DNA from 4 places in the Pseudomonas sp. Stari2 genome. Region 1 is predicted to be linked to each of the others. Evidence: predicted binding sites of a transcription regulator. Region 1 holds the regulator's gene; each other region holds the start of a gene.

Region 1 (3,210 bases):
ACCATTCAGTACCACGCGCAGCAAAACCGCGTAGTACTGATCGACAAGGCCAAGGTCATCGACAAGGACAATAACGTCACCCAAGGCGAGAAAATCGTCTATGACACGGTGAAAAAGCTGGCCAGCGCGGGTCGTGCCACCGGCAACAAAGTCACCGAAGCGCGTCCGCGCATTGACATGGTGATCCAGCCGAAGAAGAAAACCGACGAGAAAACCCAGTAATGGCAACCCTGAAAGCTCAGCACCTTGCCAAGGCCTATAAAAGCCGCCAGGTCGTGCGCGATGTCAGCCTGTCAATCGACAGCGGTCAGATCGTCGGCCTGCTCGGCCCCAACGGCGCCGGCAAGACCACCTGCTTCTACATGATCGTCGGCCTGGTGCAGGCCGATCAGGGTCGCGTGCTGATCGACGACCTGGACGTCAGCCACCAGCCGATGCACGGCCGCGCCAAGGCCGGTATCGGCTATCTGCCACAGGAAGCGTCGATCTTTCGCAAACTGTCGGTAGCCGACAACATCATGGCCATCCTCGAGACCCGTCAGGAGCTCGACAAGGCCGGCCGTCGCAAGGAGCTGGAAAGCCTGCTGCAGGAATTCCACATCAGCCACATCCGCGACAACCTCGGCATGAGCCTGTCCGGTGGTGAGCGTCGCCGGGTGGAAATTGCCCGTGCACTGGCCACCGCACCGAAATTCATCCTGCTCGACGAACCGTTCGCCGGTGTCGACCCGATCTCCGTGGGCGACATCAAGCAGATCATTCACCACCTCAAGGCCAAGGGCATCGGTGTGTTGATCACCGACCACAACGTCCGCGAGACGCTGGATATCTGCGAAACGGCCTACATCGTCAATGACGGCCAACTGATCGCCGAAGGCGACTCCGCGACCATCCTCGCCAACGATCTGGTGAAGGAAGTGTATCTGGGTCACGAGTTCCGTCTGTAAACGCGACAGCATTCGACCGACCGTCCGGGTGCTGTAACGTTGAAGCGCACTTTTATACGCTTTTATTGTTACAGCGCTCTAGGCAAACACGACAGTTTCAGGCATATAATTTGCTTAAGTTTGGCGCTTCGGCGCCCTGTAGTGGATGGCGCATAGCGCCGGCGAATAAGGTGTTAAGCCCCTGCCATGAAACCATCGCTAGTCTTGAGAATGGGCCAGCAGCTGACGATGACACCGCAGCTGCAACAGGCCATCCGCCTGCTCCAATTGTCGACCCTGGACCTGCAACAGGAAATCCAGGAGGCTCTGGAATCCAATCCGATGCTCGAACGCCAGGAAGACGGCGACGACTTCGACAACTCCGATCCCATGGCCGACAACGCCGAACAGAAGCCCAACACCGAGATTCAGGAGCCTTCCTATCAGGAGACCGCCCCAACGGTCGACAATCTTGAAGAAGGCGAATGGAACGAGCGAATCCCCAACGAACTGCCTGTCGACACCGCCTGGGAAGACGTCTACCAGACCAGCGCCAGCAGCCTGCCAAGCAGCGATGACGACGAGTGGGACTTCACCACCCGCACCTCTGCTGGCGAGAGCCTGCAAAGCCACTTGCTGTGGCAGTTGAACCTGGCACCGATGTCCGACACCGATCGCCTGATCGCCGTGACCCTGATCGATTGCATCAACAATCAGGGTTACCTCGACGAAACCCTTGAAGAAATCCTCGACGCCTTCGACCCGGAGCTCGACATAGAGCTGGACGAGATCGAAGCCGTCCTGCACCGCATCCAGCAATTCGAACCTGCCGGGATTGGTGCACGCAACCTGGGCGAATGCCTGCTGCTGCAATTGCGCCAGCTGTCGGCCAAGACCCCTTGGCTGGCCGAGGCCAAACGCCTGGTCACCGATTACATCGACCTGCTCGGCAGCCGCGACTACAGCCAGTTGATGCGGCGCATGAAGCTCAAGGAAGATGAACTGCGCCAGGTCATCGAACTGGTACAGAGCCTCAATCCGCGCCCTGGTTCGCAGATCGAATCCACCGAAGCCGAATACGTGGTGCCTGACGTGATCGTGCGCAAGGATAACGAGCGCTGGCTGGTCGAGCTGAACCAGGAATCGGTGCCGCGCCTGCGGGTCAACGCCCAGTACGCCGGTTTCGTACGCCGCGCCGACACCAGCGCCGACAACACGTTCATGCGCAATCAGTTGCAGGAAGCCCGCTGGTTCATCAAGAGCCTGCAAAGCCGCAACGAAACCCTGATGAAAGTAGCGACCCAGATCGTCGAGCATCAGCGCGGTTTTCTTGAATACGGCGACGAAGCCATGAAGCCACTCGTGCTGCATGACATCGCTGAAGCGGTGGGCATGCACGAGTCGACAATTTCCCGGGTAACCACACAAAAATTCATGCATACCCCACGGGGCATATATGAACTGAAATACTTTTTCTCCAGCCACGTCAGCACCTCCGAAGGCGGCGAATGCTCGTCCACGGCAATCCGCGCGATCATCAAGAAACTGGTTGCTGCGGAAAATCAGAAAAAGCCGTTGAGTGACAGCAAGATCGCTGGTTTACTGGAAGCACAAGGCATTCAGGTGGCTCGCCGCACCGTCGCCAAGTACCGCGAATCCCTCGGGATCGCGCCTTCGAGCGAACGCAAGCGGTTGATGTAAGCCACGTTACAGCGTTCCAGTGGCAGGCTCTTCGGCCTGCCGCTTTATGCACTGGCAACGAAGGAGAAGCTGTATGCAAGTCAACATCAGTGGACACCAACTGGAAGTTACCCAACCTCTCCGTGAGTACGTTGAGCAAAAGCTCAAGAGGCTTGAGGGGCATTTCGACAAGATCACCAACGTGCAAGTCACGATGTGCGTCGAGAAGCTGAAGCAGAAAATCGAAGCCACGCTGCATATTCCCGGCAACGAGGTCGTCGCAAACGCGGAACATACCGATATGTACGCAGCGATCGACGCGCTGACCGACAAGCTTGATAAACAACTCAAAAAGCATAAGGAAAAGACCCAGAGCCTGCTTCAGGGCGCTACCGGTCGATAACCCCCACCCCCATGATCCGACTTGAAAGCATCCTGACCCCCGGCCGTTCCCTGGTGAACGTGCCGGGCGGCAGTAAAAAGAAAGCCCTCGAACAAATTGCCAACCTGATCGCCCGGGAAAAGCCGGATCTGGAGATGCAAGATGTCTTCGAGGCGCTGATTGCCCGTGAAAAACTCGGTTCGACCGGTTTTGGCAACGGCA
Region 2 (3,210 bases), 960 kb from region 1:
CTTGCCCATGGCACCGCCAAGCGCGTGCTGATCATCGGTGGCGGCGACGGCGGCATGCTGCGCGAAGTGACCAAACACGCCAGCGTCGAGCACATCACCATGGTCGAGATCGACGGCACCGTGGTCGACATGTGCAAGGAATTTCTGCCGAACCACTCCAAGGGCGCTTACGACGATCCACGCCTGAACCTGGTGATCGATGACGGCATGCGTTTCGTCGCGACCACCACTGAAAAGTTCGACGTGATCATTTCCGACTCCACCGACCCGATCGGCCCGGGCGAAGTGCTGTTCTCGGAAAACTTCTACCAGGCCTGCCACCGCTGCCTGAACGAGGGCGGCATCCTCGTGACCCAGAACGGCACGCCGTTCATGCAGATCGAAGAAGTGAAAACCACCGCCGGTCGCCTGCGCAGCCTGTTCCCGGACTGGCACTTCTATCAGGCGGCCGTGCCGACCTACATCGGCGGTTCGATGACCTTCGCCTGGGGCTCGACCAACCCGGCCTACCGCAAGCTGAGCCGCGAAACCCTGCAGCAGCGCTTTATCGGCAGCGGCATCGTCACCCGTTACTACAACCCGGAAATCCACATCGGCGCCTTCGCCTTGCCGCAATACGTGCTGCAAGCGGTGAACAAGCCAAGCAACGACTGATCACTCAGCCGTCATCACTGTGGGAGCAAGCGACTTCGCTCCCACAGATGAAATGTTTTTCATGTTTCACCGGTGTAAACCTTTTGAACGATCATTCCTGACAAAAGTCGAGATAGTTGTAAGCCCATTTGCGGGTTTGTTCGAGGAGGCTCCAATGCAAAAGTGGAAAGTCACTTTCGTGGATGATCACGGTGAAATTGTCGATGAAGTCTTCGAACGTGCGGAATGCCCCAGCGACGATGAGGCCGCACGACTGATCAAGGAACGACTCCTTCCTGTCGCCGCCGCACTGGATCTCAATGATCTGGAAGGGCGTACCTCCGATGCAGGCGCCAAAAGCCTGAAGACCCAGAACAGCATCGAAATCCGCAGCATCACTCCCGTCTGAAAAACTTCTTGTCCGTAACGCACCAGGCCTTGGCAGCGGCTCTATCTTGGGGCTACTCTGCAAGCGAGATCAGCGAACGGATCGCTAAGGTCTGGTCTTGTCAGCTACATGCTTGTTTCCCGCCGGCAACACGGTTGCCGTAGCGCTTGAGCCGTTCGGCCAGTGCAGGGAATACGGAAAGTCTATCCATCTATGCGAGGGGGACGTTCATGAGCACAGCCTATCAAGAAGACATCAGCAGCAACGTGCTGCGCCGCATGAAAGAAGGCGGTTTCGATTTTTCCCGATTCCATCCCATCGAGTTCTACGCCATTTTCCCGGACGAGGAGCGGGCGCGCAGGGCGGCAGGCAAGTTTCGCGGTGAATCGATCAATGCCCAGGTCAGTGCGCGCGACGACGGCGCGTGGTCCCTGGAATTGAGCAAGGTGATGTACGCAACCTACGACGACATCGGCGATTTCGAACAGGGCTTTTCGGCGGTGGTCGAGCCTCTGGGCGGCATCATCGAAGGTTGGGGCGTGAAGCAGGAGGTGCGCAACCGCCATCGTTTGAACTGATCACCCTCGCAACACGTCGAGCAACGGCTGACCTTCGGGTCGGCCGTTGTCGTTTCTGCAGCTTGAACATTGCATGGCAAAACCCTGAAACAAGAATCCGGCGCAAAAAAAAGCCACCTGAAGAGGTGGCTGAAAGGGAAGACCGGAAGGAGAGGAAACCGGTCAGGGTTACGGCCGGGAGGGCTGCCGGGGCAGTCCGGATCAGTTGGGCTGCGTGCTTCGTCAGGGACGTTTTGCAGCGGATGCGCGGATTATCCGCAGCCGGCGCCGGGCAGTGAAATCAACTCTGACTATGCTGGTGATAGGCGACGGGACTGCGTCGCAATGAGGCGGGGGCGATCAGGTTGGGGCATTTGCCGCACAGGAATGGTGCGGTGCGTGTGGCGTGAATATCCAACCGATTGAAATCAAAGCGTTTATGCCGATGGCACGGGCCTTGCGAAGGCCTGTAGGTCCGGAGTGACAAGGAGTACGGCATGATCCGCACCTATTTTGATGAAATGTACGATGCCGGCGGCCAGATCCGCCCGCATTACCGGGAGTTTGCCCGCTGGCTGGCGGAAACGCCTGACGAACTGCTAGCCCAGCGGCGACGCGAGGCCGATCTGCTGTTCCATCGTGCCGGGATCACTTTCACGCTCTACGGGGACGAGCAAGGGACAGAACGTCTGATTCCCTTCGACACCATTCCGCGCAGCATACCCGCCAGCGAGTGGCGGATCGTCGAGCGCGGCTGCATCCAGCGGGTCAAGGCGTTGAACATGTTTCTCGCCGACCTTTATCACGAGCAACGCATCATCAAGGCCGGGATCATTCCCGCCGAGCAGGTGCTGGCCAACGAGCAATACCAGTTGGCGATGCAGGGGCTGGATCTGCACCGCGATATCTATTCGCACATCTCCGGCGTCGATCTGGTGCGCGACGGCGACGGCACCTATTACGTGCTCGAGGACAACCTGCGCACGCCCAGCGGCGTCAGCTACATGCTCGAAGACCGCAAGATGATGATGCGCCTGTTCCCTGAACTGTTCGCAGCCCAGCGCATCGCTCCGATCGACCATTACCCGAATCTGCTGCTCGACACCCTGAAAAGCTCAAGCCCGATCGACGATCCGAGTGTCGTGGTGCTGACACCGGGGCGGTTCAACAGCGCGTTTTTCGAACATGCGTTCCTGGCCCGGGAAATGGGCGTGGAGCTGGTGGAGGGCGCGGATCTGTTCGTGCGCGACGACAAGGTTTTCATGCGCACCACCGACGGCCCGAAAGCGGTGGACGTGATCTACCGCCGACTCGACGACGCGTTTCTTGATCCATTGGCATTCCGCCCGGATTCGATGCTCGGCGTGCCGGGCCTGCTGTCGTCGTATCGCTCCGGCAACGTGGTGCTGGCCAATGCCATCGGCACCGGGGTGGCGGACGACAAGTCGGTGTATCCGTTCGTCACCGAGATGATCCGTTTCTACCTCGATGAAGAGCCGATCCTGAAGAACGTGCCGACCTGGCAATGCCGTAATCCGTCTGAACTATCCCATGTACTGGCCAATCTTCCGGATCTGGTGGTCAAGGAAACCCAGGGCTCCGGCGGTTACGGAATGCTCGTGGGGCCGGCGG
Region 3 (3,210 bases), 720 kb from region 1:
CGCGATCTATCTGCATTGTCCGAACCTGATCAATCTGCAGTTCCAGGCGTTGCGGCCCAAATTCGAAGCCATCGCCGGGGTGTTCGGCGTCAAGCGAGTAGGGCTGATGCCCAGCGAGCGTCGGCACATGGAGCTGAATGCGTTGCTCGGTGCACTGGAGTTTCCGGTATTGTCGATCGATATGGGTGGCTCGATCGTTGCCGCCAACCGTGCTGCGGCGCAGTTGCTCGGGGTGCGGGTGGACGAGGTGCCGGGGATTCCGCTGTCGCGTTACGCCGAAGACTTCGACCTGCCGGAACTGGTGCGTGCCAACAAGTCGCGAATCAACGGCATGCGGGTCAAGGTCAAGGGCGATATCTTTCTGGCCGACATCGCCCCGCTGCAATCGGAGCACGACGACAGCGAGGCCATGGCCGGTGCGGTATTGACGCTGCACCGGGCGGACCGGGTTGGCGAGCGCATCTATAACGTGCGCAAGCAGGAGTTGCGTGGTTTCGACAGCATCTTCCAGAGCTCGAAAGTGATGGCGGCGGTGGTGCGCGAAGCCCGGCGCATGGCGCCGCTCGATGCGCCTCTTCTAATTGAAGGCGAAACCGGCACCGGTAAAGAGTTGCTGGCGCGGGCCTGTCACCTGGCGAGCCCGCGTGGCCAGTCGCCGTTGATGGCGCTCAACTGTGCGGGGCTGCCGGAGTCGATGGCCGAGACCGAACTGTTCGGCTACGGTCCCGGTGCCTTTGAAGGCGCGCGGGCGGAAGGCAAGCTCGGGCTGCTGGAGCTGACGGCGGGCGGGACGTTGTTCCTTGATGGTGTCGGCGAAATGAGCCCGCGCTTGCAGGTGAAATTGCTGCGCTTCCTGCAGGACGGATGTTTCCGTCGAGTGGGTAGTGATGAAGAGGTTTATCTGGATGTGCGGGTGATCTGCGCCACCCAGGTCGACCTGTCAGAGTTGTGTGCTCGCGGCGAGTTTCGCCAGGATTTGTACCACCGCCTCAACGTGCTCTCATTGCACATTCCGCCGCTGCGCGAATGTCTCGACGGTTTGACGCCGCTGGTGGAGCACTTCCTTGATCAGGCCAGTCGGCAGATCGGTTGTCCGTTGCCGAAACTGGCACCGGCGGCGATGGATCGGCTCAGTCATTACCATTGGCCGGGCAACGTGAGGCAACTGGAGAATGTGCTGTTCCAGGCGGTTTCGCTGTGTGATGGCGGGACGGTCAAAGCCGAACATATTCGTCTGCCAGACTATGGCGTGCGTCAGCCGCTTGGCGATTTCTCCCTCGAAGGCGGGCTGGACGAGATTGTCGGGCGCTTCGAGAAAGCAGTGCTGGAGCGTTTGTATTCCGAGCATCCTAGCAGTCGGCAACTGGGTAAGCGGCTAGGCGTCTCGCACACCACGATTGCCAACAAACTGCGTGAATATGAGGTAGGCAAGACCGATTCTTGATCCCTGCGCGATCGCTCCTGCGCAACGCACGGGGCGATCGCGCAGCACCATTGCCGCCAAGCGGCATGACACCGCCGGTTTTTCGTCTTCGATACATTTCCTTCTTTCCCGCAAAACCCCTCAAGTCCTTTGTTTATCGGGTCCTCGACCGCCAGAAAAAAGTTGGTCTGCAAATTGCTTGTGGCTCAGCAGTACAGCGGTGGGCGGCAAACGTCCGGCATGCAGAGGAAAGAGTGTGGACAAGTACCTTTATGTGGCAATGACCGGCGCCAGCCAGAACGCTCTGGCGCAAAAGGCTCATGCCAACAACCTGGCGAACATCTCCACCAATGGTTTTCAGCGCGACCTGGAGCAGGCGCGTTCGATGCCGGTGTTCGGTGACAGCTTTCCGGCGCGTGCGTTTGCCATGAGCGAACGGCCTGCCACCGATTTCACTCCGGGCTCCCTGGTGCAGACCGGGCGTGACCTCGACGTGGCCGTCAGCGGCAACGGCTTCATTGCCGTACAGAACCCCAATGGCGGCGAAAGCTACGTGCGCACCGGCAGCCTGAATATCGACGCCCTTGGCGTGTTGCGTGCCGGCAACGGCATGCCGGTCCTGGGCAATGGCGGCCCGATTGCCATTCCGCCGGAGCAGCAGGTGGAAGTCGGCGAAGACGGCACCATCAGTATCCGTGCGATGGGCGAGGGTCCGCGCGTAATGGCCGAAGTCGACCGGATCAAGTTGGTCAATCCTGACATCAAGAACATGAACAAGGGTCTGGACGGTTCGATCTACACCAAGGACGGCCAGCCTGCGCCGGCCGACGCCAACGTCAAACTGGTGTCGGGTTTCCTGGAGTCGAGCAACGTCAATGCCGTGGAAGAGATGACCTCGGTGCTGGCCCTGGCCAAGCAGTTCGAGTTGCACGTCAAGATGATGAATACCGCCAAAGACGACGACCAGGCCATGGCTCGGGTCTTGCAGATCAGCTAATTATCAGAACGTCGCGCCGTAAAACAGGCGCACGAGGAGAATCGAATGCTTCCGGCTCTATGGGTTGCCAAAACAGGTCTGTCCGCCCAGGACACCAACCTGACCACCATTTCCAACAACCTGGCCAACGTGTCGACCACGGGTTTCAAACGTGACCGCGCCGAGTTCCAGGACCTGCTGTATCAGATCAAGCGTCAGCCAGGCGCCCAGTCGACCCAGGACAGCGAACTGCCGTCGGGTCTGCAAGTGGGTACCGGTGTGCGCATCGTCGGCACCCAGAAAAACTTCACCGCCGGTAGCCTGCAAACCACCGAGCAGCCGCTGGACATGGCCATCGATGGCCGTGGTTTCTTCCAGATCCTGCAGCCGGATGGCACCACGTCCTACACCCGTGACGGTACTTTCCACCTCGACTCCAATGGCCAGATCGTCAACGCCAGCGGTTTCGCTCTGGAGCCGGCAATTGTCATCCCGAACAACGCTCAGACCTTTACCGTCGGCCGTGACGGCACCGTGTCGATCACCGTTGCCGGCAACGCTGCTTCTCAAGTGATCGGCAACCTGCAGACCGCTGACTTCATCAACCCGGCCGGTCTGCAAGCCGTGGGCAACAACCTGTTCCTGGAAACCGCCGCTTCCGGCGCGCCGCAAGTCGGTACTCCGGGCCTGAACGGTTTCGGCACCACCCTGCAGAACACCCTGGAAACCTCCAACGTCAGTACCGTGGAAGAGATGGTCAACATGATCACCACTCAGCGCGCTTACGAGATGAATTCCAAGGTGATCTCCA
Region 4 (3,210 bases), 620 kb from region 1:
GCTCTTTTTCCTGGTCGTTGGAGTCCATCACGCGCTCGTCGTTGAGCTCGTTGCGCTCCAGGGTGCCGGATTGACGCAGGAGTTTGTCTACCAGGGTGGTCTTACCATGGTCAACGTGGGCAATGATGGCGATGTTGCGTAGATTTTCGATCACTTGTGTATCTCGATCAGAGGATTCGGTTTGCTGACAAGTCTTGGCAGCGATTAGCAGTAGTGTCCGGCATGGCCGTTACAGCTTGACGGCGGTGTCGGGGGGCCGGTGACGCAGGCCACAGGCAAACAGCCCCGGGCACTTAGCTCGGTCGATAAACGCGCACATTGGCATGCCCCTCACTGAGCAAATGGTGAGCATGCAGGCGACTCATCACGCCTTTGTCGCAATACAGCAGGTACTGGCGAGTCGGATCCAGCTCCTTGAAACGAGCGTTCACTGCGTAGAACGGCATCGTCTGTACTTCTATGCCCTCGAGCTCCAGCGGCTCATCCTCGGCGGCATCCGGGTGACGGATGTCGATGACGATCTGGCCGGCCAGTGCTTCGCTGACTTCTTCGATTTGCAAATCCTGGCCCAATTCGTCGATCACCCGATCGATCGGCACCAGTCTGGCGTTTGCGAGCGCACGCTCAAGCACCGCCATGTCGAATTCCTGCTCTTCGTGCTCAACGCGACCACGCTTGGCGGCGGTTTTCGGATTGACCGAAATGACCCCGCAGTATTCCGGCATGTGCCGGGCGAAATCGGCGGTGCCGATCTCGTTGGCCGTGTCGATGATGTCCTGCTTGTGGGCGACGATCAGCGGGCGCAGGACCAGTTTGTCGGTCACGCAGTCGATCACCGACAGGTTCGGCAGCGTCTGGCTCGACACCTGGGAGATCGCCTCACCGGTGACCAGCGCATCAATGTGCAGACGCTCGGCGATGGCCGAGGACGCGCGCAACATCATACGCTTCAATACGACGCCCATATGACTGTTATCGACTTTGCCGAGAATTTCGCCCAACACTTCTTCGAACGGGACACTGACAAATAGCACGCGTTGCGAGCTGCCGTACTTCTTCCAGATGAAATGCGCGACTTCCATCACGCCCAATTCGTGGGCACGACCGCCCAGATTGAAGAAGCAGAAGTGCGCCATCAGGCCACGACGCATGATCTGGTAGGCGGCAACCGTCGAGTCAAAGCCGCCGGACATCAATACGAGCGTCTGTTCCAGCGCACCAAGCGGGTAGCCGCCGATGCCATTGTGCTGGCTGTGGATAACAAACAACCGTTTGTCGCGAACTTCGATGCGGACTTCGATTTCCGGCGCTTTCAGGTCGATTCCGGCGGCACCGCACTCACGGCGCAGCTTGCTGCCGACGTATTTTTCGATGTCCATCGAGCTGAATGCATGCTTGCCCGCACGTTTGCAGCGCACCGAGAAAATCTTCCCGGCCAGTGCATCGCCATAGTGCTGCTTGCACTTCTCGGTGATGTCGTCGAAGTCGCCCAGCGGGTACTCGTCGATCTGCAGAAAGTGCGCGATGCCCGGCATGCAGGTCAGGCGCTCGCCCATCTCTTTCAGGGCCTTGGGATCGGTTACGCGGGTTTCCAGCTCGAGATTGTCCCACACGCCGTTCACCACCACGGCCGGGTCCAGGTCGCGGAGCACGGTGCGGATGTTCTTGGCCAGCTGGCGGATGAATTTCGTCCGGACAGGTCGGCTTTTGATGGTGATCTCGGGGAAGACTTTTACGATTAGTTTCATGAAAACAGCGCGCGCTGGGCCAGCCGAAAAAGGGGGGCGCGGATTATAGCGGAAATTGCTCAAGGTTTAACCAGTTAATGTGCAGAAGGTTTTGCATGCACCAAAACGGGTCGTTTTCGGCTTGTGGCGCTACATTAAAGGGCGAGATTTTCAGCCTTTATGCGTTTCGTACCTTAATAAGCGTGAATTTGGGGCAAAAAACCCATGCTGGGGCACTGGCATGCAATTTGCTCCCTTGTGAGGCAGGTTGCCTTGGCAGAGTATTCGCGCCGGCATCACCAACATTTAAGGGCATCCACTACCAGCCCTAAGCCACCCGGAGGACACTATGTCGAAGTCGGTTCAACTCATCAAAGATCATGACGTCAAGTGGATTGATCTGCGCTTCACGGACACCAAAGGCACTCAGCACCACGTGACCATGCCGGCTCGCGATGCGCTGGAAGACGACTTCTTCGAAGTTGGCAAGATGTTCGACGGTTCCTCCATCGCTGGCTGGAAAGGCATCGAAGCCTCCGACATGATCCTGCTGCCGGACGACGAAACCGCCGTTCTGGACCCGTTCACCGAAGAGCCGACCCTGATCCTGGTCTGCGACATCATCGAACCTTCGACCATGCAGGGTTACGATCGCGACCCGCGCGCCATCGCCCACCGCGCCGAGGAATACCTGAAGACCACCGGTATCGGTGACACCGTATTCGCCGGTCCAGAGCCTGAGTTCTTCATCTTCGACGAAGTGAAGTTCAAGTCCGACATCTCCGGCTCGATGTTCAAGATCTACTCCGAGCAAGGCTCGTGGATGTCCGACCAGGACGTGGAAGGCGGCAACAAGGGCCACCGTCCAGGCGTGAAAGGCGGCTACTTCCCGGTTCCGCCGTTCGACCACGACCACGAAATCCGTACCGCCATGTGCAACGCACTGGAAGAGATGGGTCAGACCGTTGAAGTTCACCACCACGAAGTGGCGACTGCCGGTCAAAACGAAATTGGTGTCAAGTTCAACACCTTGGTGAAGAAAGCTGACGAAGTTCAGACTCTGAAATACGTTGTACACAACGTGGCCGATGCCTATGGCCGCACCGCGACCTTCATGCCGAAGCCTCTGTACGGCGATAACGGTTCGGGTATGCACGTTCACATGTCCATCGCCAAAGATGGCAAGAACACCTTCGCTGGCGAAGGCTATGCCGGCCTGTCCGAAACCGCCCTGTACTTCATCGGCGGCATCATCAAGCACGGTAAGGCCCTGAACGGCTTCACCAACCCGGCCACCAACTCCTACAAGCGTCTGGTGCCAGGTTTCGAAGCTCCGGTGATGCTGGCCTACTCGGCTCGCAACCGTTCCGCCTCGATCCGTATTCCTTACGTCAACAGCCCACGCGGCCGTCGTATCGAAGCACGTTTCCCGGATCCGGCTGCCAACCCGTACCTGGCTTTCGCAGCACTGCTGATGGCCGGT

The links. The regulator sigma-54, encoded in region 1, starts transcription at its own class of promoters, with help from an activator protein. The targets are predictions, from matches to a motif close to ANTGGCATNNANNTTGCTNT.
Region 2: the regulator sigma-54 is predicted to act here: its motif matches at 2,023-2,042, upstream of NH234_RS10020 (circularly permuted type 2 ATP-grasp protein).
Region 3: the regulator sigma-54 is predicted to act here: its motif matches at 1,606-1,625, upstream of NH234_RS08860 (flagellar basal body rod protein FlgF).
Region 4: the regulator sigma-54 is predicted to act here: its motif matches at 1,963-1,982, upstream of glnA (glutamate--ammonia ligase).

Annotation. Positions count from the first base shown of each region.
Region 1 is NZ_CP099760.1:1,207,308-1,210,517, reverse strand. Features, by position in the region: gene lptA (lipopolysaccharide transport periplasmic protein LptA) at 1-222, shown strand, start outside; gene lptB (LPS export ABC transporter ATP-binding protein) at 222-947, shown strand; gene NH234_RS05330 (RNA polymerase factor sigma-54) at 1,134-2,627, shown strand; gene raiA (ribosome-associated translation inhibitor RaiA) at 2,701-3,009, shown strand; gene ptsN (PTS IIA-like nitrogen regulatory protein PtsN) at 3,021-3,210, shown strand, end outside.
Region 2 is NZ_CP099760.1:2,163,819-2,167,028, forward strand. Features, by position in the region: gene speE (polyamine aminopropyltransferase) at 1-654, shown strand, start outside; gene NH234_RS10010 (hypothetical protein) at 809-1,042, shown strand; gene NH234_RS10015 (ribonuclease E inhibitor RraB) at 1,252-1,599, shown strand; gene NH234_RS10020 (circularly permuted type 2 ATP-grasp protein) at 2,076-3,210, shown strand, end outside.
Region 3 is NZ_CP099760.1:1,922,728-1,925,937, forward strand. Features, by position in the region: gene NH234_RS08855 (sigma-54-dependent transcriptional regulator) at 1-1,444, shown strand, start outside; gene NH234_RS08860 (flagellar basal body rod protein FlgF) at 1,680-2,420, shown strand; gene flgG (flagellar basal-body rod protein FlgG) at 2,466-3,210, shown strand, end outside.
Region 4 is NZ_CP099760.1:584,671-587,880, reverse strand. Features, by position in the region: gene typA (translational GTPase TypA) at 1-154, opposite strand, end outside; gene thiI (tRNA uracil 4-sulfurtransferase ThiI) at 294-1,748, opposite strand; gene glnA (glutamate--ammonia ligase) at 2,077-3,210, shown strand, end outside.